DNA from 2 places in the Streptomyces sp. NPDC091272 genome. Region 2 is predicted to be linked to the other one. Evidence: riboswitches for the same ligand, from Rfam matches in the RefSeq annotation. Region 2 holds a riboswitch; the other holds the start of a gene.
The links. Region 2 has a riboswitch for thiamine pyrophosphate ahead of ACIQM4_RS24615 (thiamine ABC transporter substrate binding subunit). Riboswitches for the same ligand answer to the same signal wherever they lie in the genome.
Positions count from the first base shown of each region.

Region 1: linked by a shared signal. The riboswitch ahead of thiO (glycine oxidase ThiO) and the one ahead of ACIQM4_RS24615 (thiamine ABC transporter substrate binding subunit) in region 2 are both predicted to bind thiamine pyrophosphate.

Region 1 covers NZ_JBIVVC010000007.1:360,587-364,778, forward strand. Annotated here, with positions in the region: gene ACIQM4_RS21795 (Rv2175c family DNA-binding protein) at 1-40, opposite strand, end outside; gene ACIQM4_RS21800 (NAD(P)/FAD-dependent oxidoreductase) at 122-1,330, opposite strand; gene ACIQM4_RS21805 (hypothetical protein) at 1,392-1,733, opposite strand; TPP riboswitch at 1,785-1,897, shown strand; gene thiO (glycine oxidase ThiO) at 1,895-3,094, shown strand; gene thiS (sulfur carrier protein ThiS) at 3,091-3,303, shown strand; gene ACIQM4_RS21820 (thiazole synthase) at 3,309-4,103, shown strand.
Region 2 covers NZ_JBIVVC010000009.1:176,078-180,269, reverse strand. Annotated here, with positions in the region: gene ACIQM4_RS24620 (ABC transporter permease) at 1-1,089, opposite strand, end outside; gene ACIQM4_RS24615 (thiamine ABC transporter substrate binding subunit) at 1,164-2,279, opposite strand; TPP riboswitch at 2,357-2,462, opposite strand; gene rlmN (23S rRNA (adenine(2503)-C(2))-methyltransferase RlmN) at 2,502-3,608, opposite strand; gene ACIQM4_RS24605 (phosphatidate cytidylyltransferase) at 3,703-4,192, opposite strand, start outside.

The DNA.
Region 1 (4,192 bases), on a different contig from region 2:
CGGGGACGAGGGAATCGATCTTTGCGTCAATCTCGGTCACAGGACAAGCCTGCCACCTGGGACCGACAGCCGGTACCCGGGCCCGTCCGGGCGGGGGATCCGCCCTGCCCCGCTGGGGCCCCTACAGCTTCCGCACGGCCGATTTCAGCGGTACGGAGGGATCGGCGGCCAGCTCCGGGTCGAGCGCCGCCCCCGCCTCCACCAGCTTGCGCCCCTGCGCCAGGTCGCGCGGGCGGCCCACCGCGAGCAGGGCCACCAGGGCGCCGCCGCGCAGCCAGCACACCGACCAGGAGAGGCCGCCGGGGTCGCCGCGCCAGATCATCTCGTCGGCGTCCGCGTGATGGCCGACGTACTGCACGAAGCGGCCGAACTGCTCGGACCAGAAGTACGGCACGGGGTCGTAGGGCAGCGTGGCGCCGCCCAGGATGTTCGCGGCGACGGTGCGCGGGCCCTGCAGCGCGTTGTCCCAGTGGTGCACGAGCAGCCGGGCGCCGTACCGCCCGGAGGGGAAGGAGGCGCAGTCGCCCACCGCGTGCACGTCGGGGGCCGAGGTGCGCAGGTGCGCGTCCGCCGTGACGGAGCCGTCCGGGCCGAGCTCGATCCCGGAGCCCGCCAGCCAGGCCGTCGCGGGTCTGGCGCCGACGCCGACGAGGACGGCGCCGGCCGGGATGCGGCGGCCGTCGGCGAGGAGCACCGCGCCCGGCTCGACCGCCGCCACGCGCGCGTGGGTGAGGAGCTCGGCTCCCCCTTCGGCGTACCAGGCGGACATCGGGGCGGCGATCTCGGCGGGCATCGTCCCGGCGAGCGGCCGGTCGGCGGCCTCCACCACGGTGACCGTGCAGCCGGCCTCCCTGGCGGCGGTGGTGAACTCGGCACCGATCCAGCCCGCGCCGACCACCACCACGTCCTGCTGCGCCTCCAGCACCGGGCGCAGCCGCAGTGCGTCGTCGAGCGTGCGCAGCAGATGGACGCCCGGCACACCGACGGTGCCGGGCAGGGTGACCGGGTCCGCCCCGGTGGCCAGGACCAGCGAGTCGTACGCGAGAGGGCCGGCCGGGGTGTCGATCTCGTGGTCCGCCGGGCGTACCCCGGTGACCTGGAGCCCCAGCCGGAGCTCGACCCCGAGCGCGTCGAAGTCGACCTCGAAGGCCGTCGTCCCGGTCTTGCCGAGCAGGACCGCCTTGGACAGCGGCGGCCGGTCGTACGGCGGGTGGTGCTCGGCGCCGATCAAGGTGATCCGGCCCTCGAAACCCTGCTCCCGCAGGGCCACCGCGGTCTGCACACCGGCCATGCCCGCGCCGACGACGACGATTCGTTTCTGCTCGCTCACCCGATCACCTTACGTATCTGACGCCCCGTCAGGAAGGGCTCCTCGCACGGGTCCGGGTCCGTCAGGACGCGAGCTCCTCGACCACGCTCGTGCCACTGCCGTCCTGGGAGTCCCATGCCCAGCTCTCCCGGAGCCGAACGCGGCCGTCCACGAGGAGCGTGACCTCGGACAGACAGTGTCCGGACGATGTCGTTCCGTCCCGCTTCAGCTGTACGTACCTGAAGTCGAGCCGGTCCCCCGCGCGCGTGCCGACCAGATGCCCGCGCACCACGTCACCGCCCGCGTAATCGGCCCAGATCACGCCGTCCTGCTCGTGGTAGGCAAAGCGGGTGGCGGTGCCGACCTGCCCCGGGGCCTGGTCGGCGACCGGCGCGAGGAGAAGTCCGTCGAGCGAACGGGGCACGGGGGCGCTCCCTCACAGTACGTGGAACCCAAGGATTAGTCTGGTCACCGTACAAGCACTCACGGGAGCCCGGCGGACCGGGCTGAGAGGGAGGCGCCACCGGCCTCCGACCGTACGAACCTGATCCGGATCATGCCGGCGAAGGGAGGGGCTGGACGCCCATGCAGTCTTCTGAACCCTCGGGACAACGGCCGTACGACGTCCTGGTGATCGGGGGCGGGATCATCGGTCTGGTCACCGCCTGGCGGGCCGCGCAGCGCGGTCTGCGCACCGCGCTCGCCGACCCGGAACCGGGTCGCGGCGCGGCCGGGGTGGCGGCCGGAATGCTCGCCGCCGTCACCGAGCTCCACCACGGCGAGCAGACCCTGCTCGCTCTCAACCTCGCCTCCGCGCGCCGCTTTCCGGACTTCGTGGCCGAGCTCCAGGAGGTGTCCGGGCAGGACACCGGCTACCGCGCGTGCGGCACGCTCGCCGTCGCCCTGGACGCCGACGACCGGGCCCACCTGCGTGAACTGCACACCCTGCAACGGCAGTCCGGGCTGGAGTCGGAGTGGCTGACCGGACGAGAGTGCCGCCGCCTGGAGCCGATGCTCGCCCCCGGCGTGCGCGGCGGGCTGCGGGTGGACGGCGACCACCAGGTCGACCCCAGACGCCTGGCAGCGGCCCTCGTGACGGCCTGCGGTCGCGCCGGTGTGGTGGTGCACCGTGCGGCAGCGGAGAGGCTGTCCGTCGTACGGGACCGGGCGGCGGGCGCCCTGCTGGCCGACGGGAGCGAGCTGGTCGCCGACCAGGTGGTGCTGGCGGCCGGGTCGCTCAGCGGCCGGCTCGCCGGGGTACCGCCAGAGGTGCTGCCACCGGTGCGCCCGGTCAAGGGGCAGGTGCTGCGGCTGACGGTGCCGCCCTCGTACGCGCCGTTCCTGAGCCGTACGGTGCGCGCCGTGGTGCGCGGCGGCGAGGTCTATCTGGTGCCGCGTGAGAACGGTGAGCTGGTACTCGGCGCGACCTCCGAGGAACTGGGCTGGGACACCACCGTCACCGCGGGCGGCGTCTACGAGCTGCTGCGCGACGCCCACGAGCTGGTCCCGGGCATCACCGAGCTGCCGCTCACCGAGACCAGGGCGGGGCTGCGTCCCTGCTCCCCCGACAACGCCCCGCTGCTCGGGCCGACCGCCCTGCCGGGCCTGCTGCTCGCCACCGGGCACCACCGCAACGGGGTGCTGCTGACGCCCGTCACCGGGGACGTCATGGCGGACGTGCTGACCACCGGCGAGCTCCCGGGCCCGGCGAGGCCGTTCACCCCGCGGCGCTTCGCGCCCGTACCCCCGCCCGTACGACAGGAACGACAGGAGCTGTCCGCATGAGTACCTCGGTGCACGTGACCATGAACGGCGAGGGGCACCAGGTCTCCGTCGGCACGACCCTCGGCGACCTCGTCGCGACGCTCACGCGCGCCCACGCGGGCGTGGCCGCCGCACTCAACGAGACAGTGGTACCGCGGGGCCGGTGGGCGGCCACCGCCCTCGGTGACGGCGACCGCGTGGAAGTACTGACCGCGGTCCAGGGAGGCTGAAGGACATGGCGGACGATCTCTTCGAACTGGGCGGCGCCGGCTTCTCGTCCCGGCTGATCATGGGGACGGGCGGCGCGCCGAGCCTGGACGTGCTGGAGCGCTCGCTCGTCGCCTCGGGCACCGAGCTGACGACGGTCGCGATGCGCAGGCTGGACCCGTCGGTGCAGGGCTCCGTGCTGTCCCTGCTGGAGCGGCTGGGCATCCGGGTGCTGCCCAACACGGCGGGCTGCTACACGGCGGGCGAGGCCGTGCTCACGGCGCGGCTCGCACGGGAGGCGCTGGGCACGGACTGGGTGAAGCTGGAGGTCATCGCGGACGAGCGGACCCTGCTGCCCGATCCGGTCGAGCTGCTGGACGCGGCGGAGCTGCTGGTCGACGACGGCTTCACCGTGCTCCCGTACACGAACGACGACCCGGTGCTCGCGCGGAAGCTGGAGGACGTGGGCTGCGCGGCGGTGATGCCGCTGGGCTCGCCGATCGGCTCCGGGCTCGGCATCCGCAACCCGCACAACTTCGAGCTGATCGTGGAGCGGGCCGGGGTGCCGGTGATCCTGGACGCGGGGGCGGGGACCGCGTCGGACGCGGTGCTGGCGATGGAGCTGGGGTGCGCGGGTGTGATGCTCGCCTCGGCGGTGACCCGGGCGCAGGAGCCGGTGCTGATGGCGGAGGCGATGCGCCACGGGGTGGAGGCGGGGCGGCTCGCGTACCGGGCGGGGCGGATTCCGCGCCGGTACTTCGCGCGGGCGTCGTCCCCGGAGGAGGGGCGGGCCAGGCTGGACCCGGAGCGGCCGGCGTTCTGAGGGGGGCGGGGGCTGCGGGGGGGCGCTGCGTCGGAGGGAGCGGGGCCGGGGGCGCGGGCCGGGGCGTCAGCGGGAGTGGGGCCGGGGCT
Region 2 (4,192 bases):
GCCCGCCCGCCGGGTCAGCGCGGCAGCCGCCAGTCCGCCCACGACCAGCGCGATCGCGGTCGCCACCACGGCGTACTGCAAGGAGTTCCAGACCGCTTCCAGCGGCGGTACCAGGAAGGTTCCGCCGCTGTCGGCCACCGAGCGCAGCGCCCGGTAGTAGCCGAACCCGTACCCCTGCGGCCCGTCCAGCGACCGCTCGACCAGCACGGACAGCGGAAGCAGGATCAGCACAAGTACGCTCGCCAGCACTCCGCCGAGCAGCGCCCACTGACCTGTGCCGCGCGGCCTGCGCGAGGTGCGCGCCGGGTCGACGAGCTTCAGCGCACCCTCCCGCCGGCGTACCGTCCACGCGTGCACGGCGAGGATCGCGCCCACCGCAGCGAACTGCACCAGCGTCAGCACTGCGGCGGTCGGCAGGTCGAGCAGCTGGGCGGTCTGCCGGTAGACCTCCACCTCCAGGGTGGAACGGGCGGGCCCGCCCAGGATCTGCACGACGCCGAACGACGTGAAGGTGAACAGGAAGACCATCAGCGCGGCGGCGGCCACCGCCGGCGCGAGCGCCGGCAAGGTCACCCGCCGCCAGGCCGTGAGGCGCCCCGCCCCGAGTACCCGCGCGGCCTCTTCCTGCCGCGGGTCGAGCTGCGACCACAGCCCGCCCACGGTCCGGACGACCACCGCGTAGTTGAAGAAGACGTGGGCGAGCAGGATCGCCCACACGGTGTTGTCGAGCCGTACGCCCCACGTCTCGTCGAGCAGCCCGCCGCGCCCCAGCACCGCCAGGAAGGCGGTACCCACGACCACGGTCGGCAGCACGAACGGCACGGTGACCACGGCCCGCAGCAGCTGCTTGCCCGGAAACTCGAACCGGGCGAAGACGTACGCCGCGGGCAGCGCGAGCAGCAGGGTGAGCGCCGTCGACGTGACGGCCTGCCAGGTGGTGAACCAGAGCACGCCGAGGATGTCCGGATCGCCCAGCACCTCGCCGATCCGCCCGAGCTGCCAGGTCCCGCTCGGCCGCAGTCCGCGCGCCACGATGGCGACGACCGGGTAGGCGAAGAACAGCGCGAAGAACGCCACCGGTACGGCCATCAGGCCGAGCCGCACCGCACCGCCGCGCCAGGAACCCCGCCGGGCGCCTTCGCGGGCGCCCGGCCGGGGCCCGCCTACTTGTTCACCAGCGAGGACCACGACTTGACCCACTGCTCACGGTTGTCGGCGATCTTCTTGGGCGCGACGGTCAGCGGCCTGTCGACGGTGGCGCCGAACTTCGCGTACACCTCGGGCAGCTCGGTGTCCTTGACCGCCGGGTTGACGAACATCTTCAGCGGCAGGTCCTGCTGGAACTGCTTGCCGAGCAGGAAGTCGAGGAGCGCCTTGCCGCCGGCCTCGTTCTTCGCCCCGTCGAGCAGTCCGGCGAACTCGACCTGGCGGAAGCAGGTGCCGGTGGCGACGCCGGTCGGCGCCTCGGCGGGCCTCGGTTCGGCGAACAGCACCTCGACGGGCGGGCTGGAGGCGTACGAGACGACCAGCGGCCGGTCGGCCTTCGCCTTCTTGCCGCCGGCGGAGCCCGAGAACTCCTCGTTGTACGCCTGCTCCCAGCCGTCCACGACCTTGACGCCGTTGTCCTTGAGCTTCTGCCAGTAGCCCTGCCAGCCGGCGTCGCCGTACCGTCCCGCGGTCGCGAGCAGGAACCCGAGGCCCGGCGAGGAGGTGGCGGCGTTCTCGGTGACGAGCAGGTTCTTGTAGGCGGGCTTGACCAGGTCGTCGAGCGACTTCGGCGGTGCCAGCTTCTTCTCGGCGAAGTACTTCTTGTCGTAGTTGACGCAGATGTCGCCGGTGTCGACCGGGGTCACCCGGTGCTCGCCCTTGTCGAGCTGGAGGTCCGCGGGCACGCCGTTCAGGCCCTTGGCCTCGTACGGCTGGAAGAGGCCGTTGTCGAGCGCGCGCGAGAGAAGGGTGTTGTCCACGCCGAAGAAGACGTCACCGCGGGGCGAGCCCTTGGTCAGGATCTCCTGGTTGAGGGCGGCTCCCGCGTCACCGCTCTTGAGCACCTTGACCGTGTAGCCGGACTGCCGGGTGAACTCCTTGAGCACGGCGGGCGAGACGTCGAAGGAGTCGTGGCTGACCAGGGTGACGGTCTTGGAACCGCCGGCCCCGGCCTCCTTGTCACCGTCGGACGGCCCGCCGCAGGCGGCGAGCGCACCGACGCTGAGCACGGCGGCCACGGAGACCGCCGCGTACCTCCTGGTGGTGCGCACTGACCTCTTGATGGTGCTCACTGGTGAAGTCCTCCTGGAAATGACCAGGAAGAGACGCGGCCCCGCCCACCTCGGAAAAAGTGGGCAGGGCGCAACAGCTCGAGTTACGACCGAACTTCCTACCCAGAATGACCTGGGCGAGGTTCAGAGGGTCTGCAGTGAGAACTGCACTCTCAGCGCTGTGGCGCTCCCCTGTCGGAATATGCAGATGTGCGGCCCAGCGTACAACCAGGCGCCCGGCGGTCAGCGCTCGGAGGCCGCCAGCTGCCCGCAGGCGCCGTCGATCTCCTGGCCGCGGGTGTCGCGCACCGTCACCGGTACCCCGTGCGCCGCGATGGCCGCCACGAACGCCTTCTCGTCCTCGGGGCGCGAGGCGGTCCACTTGGAGCCGGGGGTCGGGTTCAGCGGGATCAGGTTGACGTGCACCCGCTTGTTCTTGAGCAGCCGCCCCAGCAGGTCACCGCGCCATGCCTGGTCGTTGATGTCCCTGATCAGCGCGTACTCGATGGAGATGCGACGGCCCGACTTCTCCGCGTACTCCCATGCGGCGTCCAGCACCTCACGCACCTTCCAGCGCGTGTTGACCGGCACCAGCGTGTCGCGCAGCTCGTCGTCGGGGGCGTGCAGCGACACGGCGAGGCGGCACTTGAAGCCCTCGTCGGCGAACCGCAGCATCGCGGGCACCAGGCCCACGGTGGAGACGGTGATCCCGCGCTGGGAGAGCCCGAGGCCGTCCGGCTCGGGGTCGGTCAGCCGGCGGATCGCGCCGACGACGCGCTTGTAGTTGGCGAGCGGCTCGCCCATCCCCATGAAGACGATGTTCGACAGCCGCGCGGGGCCGCCGGGCACGTCCCCGTCGCGCAGTGCCCGCATCCCGTCCACGATCTGGTGCACGATCTCCGCGGTGGAGAGGTTCCGGTCGAGACCGGCCTGCCCGGTCGCGCAGAACGGGCAGTTCATGCCACAGCCGGCCTGCGAGGAGATGCACATGGTCACCCGGTCCGGGTAGCGCATCAGCACGGACTCGACGAGCGTCCCGTCGTGCATCTTCCACAGCGTCTTACGCGTGGTCTCCTGGTCGGTCGACAGATGGCGGACCACCGTCATCAGCTCCGGCAGCAGCGCCTCGCGGAGCTTGCCGCGCGAACCGGCGGGAATGTCGGTCCACTGCTCCGGGTCGTGCGCGTAGCGCGCGAAGTAGTGCTGGGACAGCTGCTTGGCGCGGAACGGCTTCTCGCCGATCTCGGCGACGACCTCCTTGCGCTCGGCGGGCGTGAGGTCGGCGAGGTGCCGCGGGGGCTTCTTGGCTCCGCGGGGCGCGACGAAAGTGAGTTCTCCGGGTACAGGCATGGTCATACCAGTGTGGCAGATGTACGACAAGAGGCCCGCCGTCCTGTGGACGGGGGCCCCTTACGCAACAACGCAGCAGGTCACAGGCGCGGTGTCACGCCGAACCCACGAAGATCACCAGCAGCAGCCAGACCACGGGAGCCGTCGGGAGGAGGGAGTCGAGGCGGTCCATGATGCCGCCGTGGCCCGGCAGCAGTGTGCCCATGTCCTTGATCCCGAGGTCCCTCTTGATCATGGACTCGCCCAGGTCGCCCAGGGTGGCGCTGGCCGCGACCGCGAGGCCGAGCAGCGCGCCCTGCCACCACGTACCGCCGTCGACCAGCAGCGTCATGCAGACCACGCCCGCCGCCATCGCGAAGGCGATCGCGCCGAGCAGGCCCTCGCGGGTCTTGCCGGGGCTGATGCGCGGCGCCAGCTTGTGCTTGCCGAAACGCCAGCCCACCGCGTAGGCGCCGGTGTCGCTGACCACCGTCAGCAGCAGGAAGGTGAGCACCCGCTGCGGGCCGTCGTGCGCCGTGAGCATCATCGCGACGAAGGTGGCCAGGAACGGCACGTAGAACGCGGCGAAGACACCCGCGGTGACG